DNA from 2 places in the Neobacillus sp. OS1-32 genome. Region 2 is predicted to be linked to the other one. Evidence: a T-box and tRNA genes for the amino acid it is inferred to sense, from the RefSeq annotation. Region 2 holds a T-box; the other holds one or more tRNA genes.
The links. A T-box is a leader RNA that pairs with one kind of tRNA and senses whether it is charged. The one in region 2 lies ahead of trpS (tryptophan--tRNA ligase), so its partner is inferred to be a tRNA-Trp.
Positions count from the first base shown of each region.

Region 1 (9,018 bases), 180 kb from region 2:
AGCAAGTAATGCTGTCTCCATAGAATCAATACTTCCATATGGAGTGAATGAAGTTGCGCATCCATTTATACTTTTAATAAATGGTACATCACTCTTACCAGCAAATGCTGAAAGCATATTTAATTCATCATCAATTAAACATTCATAACAACCTTTTCCTCTATTGTTAACCATTAAGGCGTGCCCACCTATTCCATAGGCTTCAACCCAAGTAAAAATAGCAGGTGTCGAGGATTTAACGATAAATTCATTTAACTTTCTTTCAACATTTGGGTCCCCAATGGCAACAATTATTAAATCATAATCATTTAGGTTTATTTCCCTCTTATCGATTACAGAAAGAGCATCTTTATCCAATGTTTTTATCTCAACATTAGGATATCTTGATTCAAATTCTTCTTTTAGGAGTTCTACCTTTGGCTTGAAAAGAATTGACTTGTTCATTCCTAAAAAATGTCGATATGAATTCTCAATATTCAATGAGTCATTGTCTAGAATAGTAAAATTTTTAATACCTGACCGTGCTAACAAAAACAGTAAGTCACTTCCAACTGACCCACAGCCAATTAGTAAGGTATTTATATTTTTTTTAACTCCTCCACCTCTTTCAACTAAAGAGGAATCATCCTCCCTAAATATAAACAGAGGAATTATTTCAAAACAATCTGCAACACTTTCATCAATGATAGGTACAACTTTTTTTGAAATAGATGGATTAATTTTCTTATACCAAAGCCCTATAATGGTCTTTTCGCCTGTTAATAATGGAATACTCAATAAATAATAATAATTATTCTTATTTATTGCAAAATCCTTTATTTTTGAAATTGTATCACTTGTTGTATGTTCTTTTACAAGTTTAATGATATCTGTATTACTCCAAAAACGATCCCTTTCTGGGACGCTTCCATTATAGGTAAGATCCAATGGTATAAAAAATGCTTTATCAAACTTACGAGAGTTAATATTTATATTCAACACTCTGCTCAAAACTTGCTTAGATTCATTATTTTCTGTTAAAAATGCCAATGGTCTATTTTTGAGAGTAAGTACTGAAATTTCCATAGGATAATCACTTGGTGTAAAAACTGAAAATACATAATGTATTCCTTGAAGACTTCCAAAATAATAACTAAATTCCCGATGATATTCTATTTTTGGTGAGTCTGCAATTAATACTTTTTCCACTCTCTCAAAAACAAAGTCGAGAGTACTTTCAGGGATATTATTCCAAATAACGCCTTCTCGCTCTAAAAAACATATCAACCCGTTATTCATTACGTGAGGAATTTTCGGTATAATATGCTGCCTTTTGTTTATAAAAACAAAAGGCAACTGTGATGGAAATAACGGACTAAAAGTTATCTCCAATGGAATCGTGTACCCATTTCTCATATTAAATAAAAATTCAAATTGGAATGGGTTTATTGTTTCAACATTTTCTATATATTCTTTTTCACTTAATAATTTTTTAAAATCAGTTTTCATAACCAAATCCCTTTGCAGAGTTTGATGCTGGAGCACTTGATAACGCAACTTTTTGGTATCTTGCTTGTGCTGACTCTGGAATCGGGAATTTATCTCCAAGATATGGACTTAATACAGTACAAGCATCATGTGGATCACTTTTGCTTTGTGCATCGGCTAATGCACCCTCAAAAGTGACGAGTTTTTGATAAAATGTATTCATCTGTACCTTTGTCATTTTAGAAAAGACATTCGAATATGGCTTGACTGGTAAACTATATTCAATTGTGCGTAGATATTCTTCCCGTTCTGAATCCCACACAAGTACAAATTTATTTTTTAAATTATTTACAAAGTCTTTTAAAGCAGTCAAATCGTCATATTTATACGTTCCTGATAAAGAGTTGTATGTTTGTCTAGGGGAAAATAAATCAACTGCTGCAATAGTTATCCCTACACTCGGTGGCCTTGAACTACCTGAAGAAGTAAAGCAAATATCTTTCCATTTTTTCATATATCTCACAATTCGTTTAAATTGTTTTTTATCATCACCTGTAAAAGAATTCGAAATGTGATCGTTTAACCCTTCTGGATCTGCAGGGTCCCAATATTTCTTATCATTCGCGGCAAATTCCTTCCCCCAAGCGAGATACAAATCATTATCATATTTTGATTTAATATAAACAGGTAAATCGACATGGTAAATTGGTTCATCATCTAGTGAATAAGTTATGGTTACACAGGGGTTTTTAATCTTTGGTGGAGTGCTTGTGTGGTTTGCAAGTATATCTTTTATAATTTTTTTTAATTCTACACTATCAGTGTAATCCTCTTTATATAAATCAAAAATTACTCCTTCGTCAATATCGTAATCTTTATCTTCTGGTACAATACCAAGATCAACTGCATAACTGCCTTGATCAATGAATTCTAAACTTGGAACGTCTTTCTCCATTTCTTCAAATTTAGTCTTAATTCCACTTTTGATTTTGCCTATTATGATATCTCTTTTTTCCCTTAACTCTTTGTTTTCCTTAAATCTTTTCAATTTAATCGCATCATGGAACTCTTCAAATTGTTTCTGGATATCAGCCATTATTTCTCCCCCTAAAATATTTTCTTTTCTACTATTATACGACAAAATCTGGAAACCATAAAGAAATGAGACTACAGGCTACGACAAATGAACTGAATTAATTTTAATAAACAACAAAAAAAAACAGAGAATTTTCCCTGTTTTTTTATTGCTGTATATATTTTGTAATTTGTGTCCGTAAGTATGGTACCGGTGGTCGGGGTCGAACCGACACTCCAGAAGGAACACGATTTTGAGTCGTGCGCGTCTGCCAATTCCGCCACACCGGCGTATTAAGATGTTGGTAATGCAATGCCGAGGACCGGAATCGAACCGGTACGGTAGTCACCTACCGCAGGATTTTAAGTCCTGTGCGTCTGCCAGTTCCGCCACCCCGGCGAAATCATTTACCCGTTCTAATCCATACTCAACATTTTTGTTTATGGAGGCGGCAACCGGATTCGAACCGGTGGTAAAGGTTTTGCAGACCTCTGCCTTACCACTTGGCTATGCCGCCATTTATGATGGAGCGGAAGACGGGATTCGAACCCGCGACCCCCACCTTGGCAAGGTGGTGTTCTACCACTGAACTACTTCCGCATGATTGGCTGGGCTAGCAGGATTCGAACCTACGAATGACGGAGTCAAAGTCCGTTGCCTTACCGCTTGGCTATAGCCCAATCATAATAAAAATGGATCAAAGAATCAATAATAAATTTATGGGGCGGCTGACGGGAATCGAACCCACGAATGCCAGAGCCACAATCTGGTGCGTTAACCACTTCGCCACAGCCGCCATAATTCTGGCAGGGGTAGTAGGAATCGAACCCACACCAAAGGTTTTGGAGACCTTCGTTCTACCTTTAAACTATACCCCTGTATATGGTGGAGGGGGACGGATTCGAACCGCCGAACCCTGAGGGAGCGGATTTACAGTCCGCCGCGTTTAGCCACTTCGCTACCCCTCCATATATCTATTCAATTAGTCAGCTTAAGGTGCCGACGAGAGGAATCGAACCCCCAACCTACTGATTACGATTCAGTTGCTCTACCTATTGAGCTACATCGGCATCTGCAATCATTTAAAAAAGTGGTGGCTCAGGACGGAATCGAACCGCCGACACAAGGATTTTCAGTCCTTTGCTCTACCGACTGAGCTACTGAGCCATTCTAGCAATGGCGGTCTGGACGGGACTCGAACCCGCGACCTCCTGCGTGACAGGCAGGCATTCTAACCAGCTGAACTACCAGACCGAATTGCGGGGGCAGGATTTGAACCTGCGACCTTCGGGTTATGAGCCCGACGAGCTACCGGACTGCTCCACCCCGCGATAATAAAAAGATATAAAGTTTTCCTATGCTCCATGCATAAGGACTGTCCCTTTCTCTACCAGCTTATTCAAGGAAGCTAATGCGTCGGGACAACTTGCAGGTTATTCATGGAAGCAACGCCCGTTGCTCCACCCCGCGATAATGAGATTTATTATGGTGGAGGATGACGGGATCGAACCGCCGACCCTCTGCTTGTAAGGCAGATGCTCTCCCAGCTGAGCTAATCCTCCAATATGGTGACCCCTACGGGATTCGAACCCGTGTTACCGCCGTGAAAGGGCGGTGTCTTAACCGCTTGACCAAGGGGCCATATGTATTTAATATGGCGGAGAGCAAGGGATTTGAACCCTTGAGACAGGGTTACCCGTCTACACGATTTCCAATCGTGCTCCTTCGGCCACTCGGACAGCTCTCCACAAAATGGCTCCGCAGGTAGGATTCGAACCTACGACCGATCGGTTAACAGCCGATAGCTCTACCACTGAGCTACTGCGGAATAACTATATAATTCCATACTCAAAGCTTAATTTGTGTCCCCGCCTCAGAAAGAGAAACCAAGTAGCATCTCGGCGTGTACAACTCGCTGTCGATTCATGATGCTTCGCTCGTCTCTACCACTGAGCTACTGCGAAATAATTTATAAATGCCCGGCAGCGTCCTACTCTCACAGGGGCGCGTGCCCCAACTACCATCGGCGCTGAGAAGCTTAACTTCCGTGTTCGGTATGGGAACGGGTGTGACCTTCTCGCCATCACCGCCAGGCCATTAATTTAATCGACACTTTCTTATTATAGTGCCTTTTTCATTTTTTTCAAGAGAAAATTTTCATTCCCTCAAAACTAGATAATACAGAAGAAGTAGTTAAGAACGAGTTCATTTATATTAATTGTCCAGCTCCAGCGTCCAGCAACTAGTGTCTTTCGGTCTTTTCCCTACGATAAGTCAACATCGAATCGTTTCACTCTTCGTGTTTCCTTTATCTCAGTCAAAGCCCACCACAAGGAACACTTCGTCAGCGTAGGCATCGCACGAGGAAAAAGCATTAGCTTTTTCGAGGAAGCCATACGTTGCTAAGCGGACGCTTCCGCTTTTCGATTTTGGTTAAGTCCTCGATCGATTAGTATCAGTCAGCTCCACGTGTCACCACGCTTCCACCTCTGACCTATCAACCTGATCATCTTTCAGGGATCTTACTAGCTTAAAGCTATGGGAAATCTCATCTCGAGGGGGGCTTCATGCTTAGATGCTTTCAGCACTTATCCCGTCCGCACATAGCTACCCAGCGATGCCTTTGGCAAGACAACTGGTACACCAGCGGTGCGTCCATCCCGGTCCTCTCGTACTAAGGACAGCTCCTCTCAAATTTCCTGCGCCCACGACGGATAGGGACCGAACTGTCTCACGACGTTCTGAACCCAGCTCGCGTACCGCTTTAATGGGCGAACAGCCCAACCCTTGGGACCGACTACAGCCCCAGGATGCGATGAGCCGACATCGAGGTGCCAAACCTCCCCGTCGATGTGGACTCTTGGGGGAGATAAGCCTGTTATCCCCAGGGTAGCTTTTATCCGTTGAGCGATGGCCCTTCCATGCGGAACCACCGGATCACTAAGCCCGACTTTCGTCCCTGCTCGACTTGTAGGTCTCGCAGTCAAGCTCCCTTGTGCCTTTACACTCTGCGAATGATTTCCAACCATTCTGAGGGAACCTTTGGGCGCCTCCGTTACTCTTTGGGAGGCGACCGCCCCAGTCAAACTGCCCACCTGACACTGTCTCCCACCCCGATTGAGGGGTGCGGGTTAGAATTTCAATACAGCCAGGGTAGTATCCCACCGACGCCTCCACCGAAGCTGGCGCTCCGGTTTCTCAGGCTCCTACCTATCCTGTACAAGCTGTACCAAAATTCAATATCAGGCTACAGTAAAGCTCCATGGGGTCTTTCCGTCCTGTCGCGGGTAACCTGCATCTTCACAGGTACTATAATTTCACCGAGTCTCTCGTTGAGACAGTGCCCAGATCGTTACGCCTTTCGTGCGGGTCAGAACTTACCTGACAAGGAATTTCGCTACCTTAGGACCGTTATAGTTACGGCCGCCGTTTACTGGGGCTTCGATTCAGAGCTTCGCTTTTAAGGCTAACCCCTCCTCTTAACCTTCCAGCACCGGGCAGGCGTCAGCCCCTATACTTCGCCTTGCGGCTTCGCAGAGACCTGTGTTTTTGCTAAACAGTCGCCTGGGCCTATTCACTGCGGCTTTTCAGGGCTTTGACACCCTAAAAAGCACCCCTTCTCCCGAAGTTACGGGGTCATTTTGCCGAGTTCCTTAACGAGAGTTCTCTCGCTCACCTTAGGATTCTCTCCTCGCCTACCTGTGTCGGTTTGCGGTACGGGCACCTTGAATCTCGCTAGAGGCTTTTCTTGGCAGTGTGGAATCAGGAACTTCGGTACTGTATTTCCCTCGCCGTCACAGCTCAGCCTTCACGGTGAACGGATTTTCCTATTCACCAGCCTAACTGCTTGGACGCGCATGACCAGCAGCGCGCTTACCCTATCCTCCTGCGTCCCCCCATCACTCAAACGATTCAGAGGTGGTACAGGAATATCAACCTGTTGTCCATCGCCTACGCCTTTCGGCCTCGGCTTAGGTCCCGACTAACCCTGAGCGGACGAGCCTTCCTCAGGAAACCTTAGGCATTCGGTGGATGAGATTCTCACTCATCTTTCGCTACTCATACCGGCATTCTCACTTCTAAGCGCTCCACCAGTCCTTCCGGTCCAGCTTCAACGCCCTTAGAACGCTCTCCTACCACAGACACCAACGGTGTCCATCCACAGCTTCGGTGATACGTTTAGCCCCGGTACATTTTCGGCGCAGAGTCACTCGACCAGTGAGCTATTACGCACTCTTTAAATGGTGGCTGCTTCTAAGCCAACATCCTGGTTGTCTAAGCAACTCCACATCCTTTTCCACTTAACGTATACTTTGGGACCTTAGCTGGTGGTCTGGGCTGTTTCCCTTTTGACTACGGATCTTATCACTCGCAGTCTGACTCCCACGGGTAAGTCTTTGGCATTCGGAGTTTGTCTGAATTCGGTAACCCGATGAGGGCCCCTAGTCCAAACAGTGCTCTACCTCCAAGACTCCAAGCCGTGAGGCTAGCCCTAAAGCTATTTCGGAGAGAACCAGCTATCTCCAAGTTCGATTGGAATTTCTCCGCTACCCACACCTCATCCCCGCACTTTTCAACGTGCGTGGGTTCGGGCCTCCAGTAGGTGTTACCCTACCTTCACCCTGGACATGGGTAGATCACCTGGTTTCGGGTCTACAACTACATACTAAAGATCGCCCTACTTAAGACTCGCTTTCGCTGCGGCTCCGTCTCTTCAACTTAACCTTGCATGCAATCGTAACTCGCCGGTTCATTCTACAAAAGGCACGCCATTACCCGTTAAAGGGCTTTGACTACTTGTAGGCACACGGTTTCAGGTTCTCTTTCACTCCCCTCCCGGGGTGCTTTTCACCTTTCCCTCACGGTACTGGTTCACTATCGGTCACTAGGGAGTATTTAGCCTTGGGAGATGGTCCTCCCAGCTTCCGACCAGATTTCACGTGTCCGGCCGTACTCAGGATCCACTCAGGAGGGAACGAAGTTTCGACTACAGGGCTTTTACCTTCTCTTGCGGACCTTTCCAGATCGCTTCGTCTACTCCGTTCCTTTGTAACTCCATGTTGAGTGTCCTACAACCCCGAAAGGCAAGCCTTTCGGTTTGGGCTGTTCCCGTTTCGCTCGCCGCTACTTAGGGAATCGCGTTTGCTTTCTCTTCCTCCGGGTACTTAGATGTTTCAGTTCCCCGGGTCTGCCTTCCTTCCCCTATGAATTCAGGTAAGGATCCTGCTCCATTACGAGCAGGGGGTTCCCCCATTCGGAAATCTCCGGATCGACGCTTACTTACAGCTCCCCGAAGCATATCGGTGTTAGTCCCGTCCTTCATCGGCTCCTAGTGCCAAGGCATTCACCGTGCGCCCTTTCTAACTTAACCTAAAAGGTTTAAAACCATAAATGAGCGATTACTCGGTTCTTACTTGGTTACTTCTTCTATTACGATTATCTAGTTTTCAAGGAACAAGGCTACTGATTTTCATCACGAAGTGATGGATCATATAGCTTTATGAGAGATTATTCTCTCAAAACTAAACAAGGCGACTTCCACGAATCAACTTCATGAATGACCTTCTTAGTTTTGCTTCAAGCTGCCTTGCGACGAGCTGAGAAGTTACTTCCTCGAACTACTACGGCGCAGGAGCAAACTTAACGAGAGGATTGTTCCCTCAAAACTAAACAAACAAGAAACGTCAACTCTTATTATCCTTAGAAAGGAGGTGATCCAGCCGCACCTTCCGATACGGCTACCTTGTTACGACTTCACCCCAATCATTTGTCCCACCTTAGGCGGCTGGCCCCTTACGGTTACCCCACCGACTTCGGGTGTTACAAACTCTCGTGGTGTGACGGGCGGTGTGTACAAGGCCCGGGAACGTATTCACCGCGGCATGCTGATCCGCGATTACTAGCGATTCCGGCTTCATGCAGGCGAGTTGCAGCCTGCAATCCGAACTGAGAATGGTTTTATGGGATTGGCTTAGCCTCGCGGCTTCGCTGCCCTTTGTACCATCCATTGTAGCACGTGTGTAGCCCAGGTCATAAGGGGCATGATGATTTGACGTCATCCCCACCTTCCTCCGGTTTGTCACCGGCAGTCACCTTAGAGTGCCCAACTGAATGCTGGCAACTAAGATCAAGGGTTGCGCTCGTTGCGGGACTTAACCCAACATCTCACGACACGAGCTGACGACAACCATGCACCACCTGTCACTCTGTCCCCCGAAGGGGAACCTCCTATCTCTAGGAGTGTCAGAGGATGTCAAGACCTGGTAAGGTTCTTCGCGTTGCTTCGAATTAAACCACATGCTCCACCGCTTGTGCGGGCCCCCGTCAATTCCTTTGAGTTTCAGCCTTGCGGCCGTACTCCCCAGGCGGAGTGCTTAATGCGTTAGCTGCAGCACTAAAGGGCGGAAACCCTCTAACACTTAGCACTCATCGTTTACGGCGTGGACTACCAGGGTATCTAATCCTGTTTGCTCCCC
Region 1 covers NZ_CP133263.1:2,084,121-2,093,138, forward strand. The annotation lists gene RCG24_RS10530 (ThiF family adenylyltransferase) at 1-1,488, opposite strand, end outside; gene RCG24_RS10535 (cyclic GMP-AMP synthase DncV-like nucleotidyltransferase) at 1,478-2,563, opposite strand; tRNA gene RCG24_RS10540 (tRNA-Leu) at 2,748-2,832, opposite strand; tRNA gene RCG24_RS10545 (tRNA-Leu) at 2,856-2,941, opposite strand; tRNA gene RCG24_RS10550 (tRNA-Cys) at 2,986-3,059, opposite strand; tRNA gene RCG24_RS10555 (tRNA-Gly) at 3,068-3,142, opposite strand; tRNA gene RCG24_RS10560 (tRNA-Gln) at 3,148-3,222, opposite strand; tRNA gene RCG24_RS10565 (tRNA-His) at 3,263-3,338, opposite strand; tRNA gene RCG24_RS10570 (tRNA-Trp) at 3,347-3,420, opposite strand; tRNA gene RCG24_RS10575 (tRNA-Tyr) at 3,426-3,510, opposite strand; tRNA gene RCG24_RS10580 (tRNA-Thr) at 3,540-3,612, opposite strand; tRNA gene RCG24_RS10585 (tRNA-Phe) at 3,634-3,709, opposite strand; tRNA gene RCG24_RS10590 (tRNA-Asp) at 3,720-3,796, opposite strand; tRNA gene RCG24_RS10595 (tRNA-Met) at 3,800-3,873, opposite strand; tRNA gene RCG24_RS10600 (tRNA-Val) at 4,029-4,104, opposite strand; tRNA gene RCG24_RS10605 (tRNA-Glu) at 4,109-4,183, opposite strand; tRNA gene RCG24_RS10610 (tRNA-Ser) at 4,198-4,289, opposite strand; tRNA gene RCG24_RS10615 (tRNA-Asn) at 4,296-4,370, opposite strand; rRNA gene rrf (5S ribosomal RNA) at 4,520-4,636, opposite strand; rRNA gene RCG24_RS10625 (23S ribosomal RNA) at 4,972-7,913, opposite strand; rRNA gene RCG24_RS10630 (16S ribosomal RNA) at 8,247-9,018, opposite strand, start outside.
Region 1: it encodes a tRNA-Trp, which carries the amino acid that the T-box ahead of trpS (tryptophan--tRNA ligase) is inferred to sense. The anticodon was not compared.

Region 2 (9,018 bases):
AATCCGGTTTAACCTATCTGGGATTTGGGTTACCGGAAAGTACACCAAGTTTAGGAACACTTGTCAGCTATGCAACTAATCCGGATGTACTGGAAAACAAGTGGTGGATATGGTTACCTGCATCATTGCTGATTTTAGTCATGATGTTGTGTATAAATTATATTGGCCAAGCGTTAAAACGTGCGGCTGATGCAAGACAAAGACTAGGATAAAAGAAGGGGGAAAGTATTGATGAAGAAAAAGCATCTGTTTAAGTTCTTCAGTCTCTTGGTTGTTTTAGGCCTGCTGTTATCAGCATGTTCTTCTAACTCATCAGGCGGCAAAAAGGACGGCAAAAAGTCAACAACATCAACTGAAAAAGCAAAAGAAGACATCGGGCAGTTCCCGATGGAAGTGAAAAATGATAACAAAGTAGTAGAGGATGGAACCTTGAATTATGGGTTAGTTTATGATACTCCATTTGAGGGTACATTAAACTATGCATTCTATCAAGGGGATGAAGATGCCAAGGTTTTGCAATTCTTTGATATCCCATTGTTTACTATTAATGAGGACTACGAAATGACCAATGATGGCCCGGCCACATATGAATTATCCAAGGATCATAAAACGATCACAGTAAAAATCAAAGATAATGTCAATTGGTCTGATGGCAAGCCTGTAACGGCTGAAGACTATGAATATTCATTTCTGGTTATCGGTAATAAAGATTACACCGGTGTCCGCTATGGAGATGCTCTCATGCAAAGCATCGTGGGGATGAAAGAATACCATGCCGGTAAAGCGAAAAGAATTTCCGGTATCAAAATTATTGATGACAAGACACTTTCAATTACGTTTGAAAAAGCAAATCCAGCCTTGTTAACGGGCCTTTGGTCATATGCAATGCCTAAGCATTACTTAGGGGATGTTCCGATTAAAGACTTGGCCAAATCTGATAAAATCCACAAAAAACCAATTGGTTTCGGACCATTTAAGATTAAAAAGATTGTTCCAGGGGAATCAGTTGAGTTTGAACGCAACGATGACTTCTATGCCGGCAAACCAAAGTTAAAAAGCATTGTGTTAAAAGTAGTGAACCCAAAGGTTATTCTCCAAGCAATGAAGAAGGGTGAAGTGGATGTTGCCGAATTCCCAACAGACCAATATGCGGCAGCAAAGGGTTCGAAAAATTTCCAATTAATTGGAAAAATCGATTTAGCTTACAACTATATCGGCTTTAAACTTGGCCACTGGGATGCAAAAAAAGGCGAAAACGTGATGGATAATCCGAAATTCCAAGACAAACGCCTGCGCCAAGCAATGGCATACGCATTAGATAATAAAACGGTTGGTGAAAAGCTATATCACGGGCTTCGTTTCCCAGCTACATCTTTAATTCCGCCTTCCTTCCCAAGCTGGTATGATGAAAATGCCAATGGTGCTACTTATGATCCGGAAAAGGCGAAGAAATTATTAGATGAAGCAGGCTATAAGGACGTAGATAAGGACGGCCTTCGTGAAGATCCAAAAGGCAAGAAGTTCAAAATTAACTTCCTATCCATGAGTGGCGGCGATATTGCCGAGCCGCTTGCTAAATTCTATATCCAATGCTGGAAAGATGTTGGTTTAGATGTACAGCTGGTTGATGGCCGTTTGGCTGAATTTAACTCATTCTACAAAATGGTTCAAGAAGATAACCCTAAAGTGGATGTTTTTGCCGCTGCATGGGGAACTGGTACAGATGTGGACCCTTATGGATTATATGGCAGAGATGCCAACTTTAACTATTCCCGCTTTGTAAGCGAGAAGAACGATCAATTATTAGCTGATGGTCATTCAGAACAAGCATTTGACCATAACTATCGTAAGAAAGTATACGATGAGTGGCAAGCCTATATGAATGATGAGATGCCGGTTATTCCAACATTGTTCCGTTCAATTATTTATTCTGTAAACAATCGGGTAACAGGTCTTAATGCTGATCATGAGATTGACGCACTTGGCTGGTTTAATGTTGGTGTAACAAGCGAAACACCTGAAGTTAATTAATCATTAAGAAGAGATGGTCACCATGATCATCTCTTTTTTGCCTTGAAACGATTCCGATTATAGTAACTGGTTCAATTTTACCGGAAATTATATCAAGAGGAATATTTTAACTCCCCTCTGCCCATACTTAGTGACAAATAGTTACTTGAAGTGAGGGGTTGTTTGATGTTGTATCTCCATGATGTATGGGTAAATTGGTTTGAAGGGGAAGAGAATGGTTATAATGTCTGCCATTTCCATGAATGGCGCAAAGAAGATGGTGTTGAACTGCTGGATCAAGTACCACTGCTAAAAGTTGAAGCAGATCTTTTCCACTATATTGAGAATGATCTGGCAGAATTACCACAGCAGCTATTAGATGATATTTATCAAAAAGCTTATCTTCGAAAAAATCATGAAAGAGTTCAACTGGATTATTGTTTTATTGTGACGGACGGTGTCGGTATTTTAGCTGTCGATACGATTGGTTACAATATTCCGATTCGGAAAAGCCGGTTAATCCCGAGGCAGGAACAGCTGGTTTATGAAATGATTGCAACTCATGAAACAAAGAAATATTCATTTTATCAGCAGCAAAAACAGAAAAACTTTCATATTTTATCGCCGGAACCGGAACTCATGCGCGGGTTAACAAGAAAAGAGAGACAATTAAAGCAATTATTATTTATGGCACTTGATCAATTGTTCTCATCAAATAATGAGGCAGAAGTGCGGTATTGGTTTACGGAATGGTGTCCAGAGCGTTATTCCCACATCCAAGCAATGAATTTTGCAGAGGCCTGGGATCAGCTTTTTGAGGAAATCAAATACGGCTGGTCTGAAAAACACGAAATCTTTTGTGAAAACATTATTAAAGGACAGCCATTTTTCGAAAAGCTTTGGGAAATGGAGCAGGGTTCAAAAGTAAACTAAAAGCCTGAGTCAAAAGGTATGCTCCATACCTTTTGAGATCAGGCTTTTTTTTAACGTTTCTTTCTTCCAAGACCGATGGCATTTTCCATTTTTTTAAGTGTTTTATTGGCCACAGCCTTGGCCTTTTCAGCGCCACGATCCAATATTTCATCCAGCTCACTAGAATCTACAAGCTGATAGTATCTATCCTGAATAGGTTTTAAATAGTTTACCACAATCTCTGCCAAATCAGCTTTAAAATCACCGTAGCCTTTTCCTGTATACATTTCTTCAATTTCTGCAATTGGTTTATCTCCCAAAATAGAATAAATCGAAAGTAAATTGGAAACACCAGGTTTATTTTCTACATCATATTTAATAATTCCCTCAGAATCGGTAACAGCACTTTTAATTTTCTTGATAATTTGATTTGGTTCATCCAACAGCGAAATAAATGCCTTTTGATTCGGATCGGATTTACTCATTTTTTTCGTTGGCTCTTGCAGCGACATGATCCGGGCACCAACTTTTGGCAGGCTGATGTCAGGAATTGTGAGGACATTATTATATTTTTTATTAAATCTTTCAGCAAGGTCCCGGGTTAATTCCATATGCTGCTTTTGATCTTCACCAACGGGAACAAGGTCAGCATTATAAAGTAATATATCTGCGGCCATTAATGGCGGGTATGTTAATAAACTGGCAGAAACCGCCTCTTTACCGGCAGATTTATCTTTAAATTGGGTCATTCGTTCCAATTCACCAATATAAGAAATGCATTGCATAATCCAGCCGGCCTGAGCATGTGCCGGTACCTCTGACTGAATGAATAAGGTTGCTTTCTCCGGGTCCAGGCCAACCGCAAGATACAAAGCCGCTAAACTGCGGATATTTTTCCTGAGTGTTTGCGGATCCTGCGGAACCGTAATCGCATGCTGATCAACGATACAAAAAAAGCAATTAAAATCTTCCTGCAGCTCAACGAATTGTTTCAGTGCACCAATATAGTTGCCAAGCGTAATGGTTCCGCTCGGCTGAATTCCTGAAAAGATTGTTTTCATCCTCTGTTTCCTCCTAAAGAAATATAAAAAGCCATTCATCCCGTTCATTTAGGGACGAATGGCTCGCGGTACCACCCTAATTACTCGAAATTCGAGTCGCTTAGTCCTACATCGCTGTAGGATCCTTGTAACGTAAGGAACACGTCTTCACCTACTGCCTTCTTCATGTGCGGGGTTCAGCAAAGCAGCTCAAAAGTCCATTCCGTATCCCAAACATGTTTGTTTCCACCAGCCACAAACTCTCTACGATGTTGGCAAATACGTACTCCTCTTTATCATCGCTATTATTTCAAAAATATAATTGGTTCTATTATAAATGAAGCACATATTTATTTCAAGTGGATAAAAATTATTGTTGAACGAGCAAAGGAAATGGTATATTGAAATAGCAATTATAGGGAAGATTTTAATGGATAACAGCATAAAAGGAAAAAATCCAAGTTTTTGTAAACGTTACCAATCTCTCCTTTTGTTTGCTGTGTATGGGGGAATAATAGCTTTGAAACGTTGATTTATAGGGAATTTTCCGAATTTTCAATTGGCGAATTTAATATAGTATGGGGATTTTTGTAAATCTCCTTAACAATTTAACTGCTGCATCCCAAATTAATTTTCAAAAAGTAATGTACAAAAAATTTTAAAATATGTATAATAGGGAATGTAATATATTTTCAGAAAATAGAAAAGGGAGGTCTACTAGTGAAAAAATCAAAACTTTCACTGCTATTAGTACTATCGCTTGTGCTAAGCATGTTCTTGGCAGCATGTTCCGGCAAGGACAACTCTACTGGCGATAAAAACAAAAAAGGAGATTCTGGTAAGAAGACATCACAAGTTCTTAATATTAATATTAAGACCGAGCCGTTTTCCTTACATCCAGGACTGGCTAATGATTCCACTTCAGGCGGTGTTATTAGACAAACATTTGAAGGCTTAACACGTATTGATAAAGATGGTAAGCCACAGCCTGCTGCAGCAGAAAACATCACCACTTCAAAAGATCTAAAAACCTACACATTTAAACTTCGCGATGCTAAATGGTCTAATGGTGATCCGGTTACTGCAGAGGACTTCGTATATGCTTGGAAATGGGCAATTGATCCAAAAAATAAGTCACAATATGCATATCAATTGTACTACATCAAGAATGGTGAAGCGATCAACACAGGTAAAGCAAAAGTCGATACACTAGGTGTAAAGGCTGTTGATGATAAAACATTGGAAGTTACGTTGCAAAACCCAACTCCATATTTCCTAGAATTAACGGCTTTCTATACTTACTCACCAATTAACAGCAAGATTGCTAAAGCAAATCCAAATTGGTACAAAGATGCCGGTGATCAATACACATCGAACGGTCCATTTAAAATGGTTGAATGGAAGCATAACAGTAAGATCGTGCTTGAAAAGAACGAAAACTACTGGGATGCCAATACTGTTAAGTTAACAAAAATTAATATGGACATGATCAACGACAACAATACAGAATTAAATATGTTTAAAAATGGTGAGCTCGATTGGGCTGGTATGCCGCTTGGACAGCTGCCTAATGATCTTCTGCCACAATTAAAGAAAGATGGTTCGCTCCATACTCAACCAATCGCAGGTACCTATTGGTATAAGTTTAATACTGAAAAGCCGCCATTAAATAATGTTAATATCCGCAAAGCACTTTCTTATGCAATTAACCGTAAGGCAATTGTTGAGAATGTAGCCCAAGGTGGGCAAATTCCAGCAATGGCTGCTGTACCGCCAACCATGATTAAAGAAAATGAACAAGGATATTTCAAGGATAATGATGTAGCAAAAGCAAAAGAATATTTAGCTAAAGGCTTAAAAGAACTTGGCTTAAGCGATGCTTCCAAGCTGCCGACCATTACGCTATCTTATAACACTGATGAAGGACATCAAAAGATTGCTCAAGCAGTTCAAGATATGTGGAAAAAAGAACTCGGTATCAATGTAAAACTTGAAAACGAAGAATGGAAAGTTTACATTACGAAGCTTCATACTGGAGATTATCAAATTGGCCGTATGGGCTGGTTAGGTGACTTTAACGATCCAATTAACTTCCTAGAATTGTTCCGCGACAAAAAGGGCGGAAACAATGATACAAACTGGGAAAATCCGGAATTCAAGAAATTATTAAATGCTTCGCAAACAGAAGCAGATCCTGCAAAACGTTTACAATTGTTAAAAGATGCCGAAGCCATCTTTATGGATGAAATGCCGGTTGCACCAGTATATTTCTACACAAATACTTGGGTTCAAGATGAAAACTTAAAGGATGTCGTTATTTCTGGTCTTGGCGACGTACAATTTAAGTGGGCTCATTTTGAATAATCTAATGGCCAAATTGTAAAGTTAGAACAAAGGTATATGGGAAATTTCCCGTATACCTTCGTTTCTTTCTTGGTTCTATTAGCAAATTATGGAGGTGTGCCATTTGGTAAAATATATTAGCAAACGTTTGCTGTATATGGTGCTGTCTTTATTTCTCATCATTACTGCAACGTTTTTCCTTATGAGGATTGCACCAGGAAACCCATTTACATCTGAAAAAAAGTTACCTCCGGAAATTGAGGCCAGCCTAAATGCACATTATGGTCTGAACAAACCTTGGTATGCTCAATATGGAGATTATTTAGTCAGGATTGCGCAATGGGATTTTGGTCCGTCTTTTAAATATGAATCACGAACCGTTAATGACCTAATTAATGACGGCTTTCCGGTTTCCTTAGCTCTAGGGGCTGAAGCGATTCTATTTGCGGTTGCAATTGGGATTCTGTTAGGGGTTATTGCGGCCTTACGGCATAATAAATGGCAGGATTATACAGCGATGATTATTGCCGTTTTCGGGATATCAGTTCCTTCCTTTATCATGGCAACATTTTTACAATATATATTTGCAATCAAATTGGGTTTGCTCCCCGTTGCCCGTTGGGATAATTTCTCTAACACAATTTTGCCGGCATTAGCCCTTGGAGCAACGCCTATGGCATTTATTGCCCGCTTAACGCGCTCTAGCATGCTGGAGGTCTTAAGCAATGATTATATTAAAACGGCGAAAGCAAAGGGATTGAGCCGTGGAGCAATGATAATGAAGCATACAATACGAAATGCCCTAATGCCGGTGGTTTCCTATATGGGTCCATTGTCTGCCGGTATTATTACGGGAAGTTTTGTTATTGAAAAAATATTTGGTATTCCAGGATTAGGCTCACACTTTGTTTTAAGTATTTCTAACCGGGATTATACAGTAATTATGGGCGTTACAGTATTTTATAGTATCTTATTATTGGTGTCCATTCTCCTTGTCGATATTGCCTATGGACTCATTGATCCGCGCATTAAACTGGCTGGCGGGAAGAAAGGAGAATAATGAATGGAGCAAATTGCTAAAGAAAAATTCCAAGTTGTTGGTGCAAAAGCATCTGATGCGGAAAAAATATCAAAGCCGAGTCTTTCCTTTTGGAAGGATGTAAGAATTCGTTTTCGAAAAAACAAGCTTGCTATGTTTGGGATTATTATTCTGATTCTCCTAATCATCATGGCAATCTTTGGACCATATATGACAAAATTTGATTATGCGACGAACGACTTAATGAATACCAATAAGGAGCCTTCCGGAACCCACTGGTTTGGGACCGATGACTTAGGGCGTGATATGTTTGCCCGGACTTGGCAAGGGGCGCGTATTTCATTGCTGATTGGTGTGATGGCCGCTTTAATTGACTTTGTTATCGGCGTAACCTGGGGTGGAATTGCCGGTTTCAAGGGCGGTCGCGTTGATGAATTTATGATGCGGATTGCTGATATTTTATATGGTGTTCCGTATTTACTGCTGGTAATCTTGTTTATGGTTGTATTAGGAGCAAATTTAACCACCATGATCTTAGCGATGACGATTACCGGATGGATTAATATGGCAAGGATCGTTCGCGGTGAGGTATTATCACTCAAGAACCAGGAATATGTGCTGGCCGCAAAAACCCTTGGGGCAAGTGTCACAAGGATTATGGCACGTCACTTAATCCCTAATGCAATGGGCTCGATATTGGTTACGATGACGTTAACAATCCCAAACGCCATTTTTACTGAAGCTTTTTTAAGTTTCCTTGGTCTTGGGTTAACACCACCATTAGCCAGTTGGGGAACGATGGCCAATGACGGTTTAGCAGCGATTCAATATTATCCGTGGCGATTATTCTTCCCGGCAGTACTGATTGCATTGACAATTTTTGCCTTTAACGTTATAGGTGATGGATTGCGCGATGCGTTAGATCCACGGTTACGGAATAAGGAGTGAGAACATGGAAAAGATACTCGAAGTAAAAGATTTAAAAGTCTCATTCCATGTGTATGGAGGAGAAGTCCAAGCTGTCCGCGGTGTAAGCTTTGATCTTTTTAAAGGCGAAACTTTAGCGATCGTAGGAGAATCTGGGTCGGGAAAATCCGTTTTGAATCAAACGATTATGAAATTGATTCCAATGCCTCCTGGTAAAATTACCGGTGGTCAGATTTTATTCCATGGTGAGGATATTGTTCATAAATCAGATAAGGAAATGGAAAAAATTCGTGGAAAAGATATTAGTATGATTTTCCAAGATCCGATGACATCATTAAATCCAACCATGAAGGTCGGACATCAGATCATGGAGGTTCTACACAAACATCAAAATATGAAGTCCTCACAAGCAAAAGAAAGAGCAATTGAATTGCTTCGACTTGTTGGGATTCCGATGCCGGAGAAACGAGTGAATCAATACCCGCATGAATTTTCCGGAGGTATGAGGCAACGGGCCATGATTGCGATTGCGCTTGCCGCAAATCCAAGCCTGCTCATTGCTGATGAACCAACAACAGCGCTCGATGTTACCATTCAAGCACAGATTTTGGAGTTAATGAAAGATTTACAGAAGAAAATGGACACGTCAATTATCTTTATTACTCACGACTTGGGAGTCGTCGCCAATGTGGCCGACCGTGTCGCGGTTATGTATGCAGGTCAAATCGTCGAGATTGGCACAGTTGA
Region 2 covers NZ_CP133263.1:1,904,126-1,913,143, reverse strand. The annotation lists gene RCG24_RS09695 (ABC transporter permease) at 1-212, shown strand, start outside; gene opp4A (oligopeptide ABC transporter substrate-binding protein) at 232-2,031, shown strand; gene RCG24_RS09685 (YjbA family protein) at 2,197-2,943, shown strand; gene trpS (tryptophan--tRNA ligase) at 2,994-3,983, opposite strand; T-box leader at 4,031-4,271, opposite strand; gene RCG24_RS09675 (peptide ABC transporter substrate-binding protein) at 4,734-6,326, shown strand; gene RCG24_RS09670 (ABC transporter permease) at 6,430-7,365, shown strand; gene RCG24_RS09665 (ABC transporter permease) at 7,369-8,292, shown strand; gene RCG24_RS09660 (ABC transporter ATP-binding protein) at 8,297-9,018, shown strand, end outside.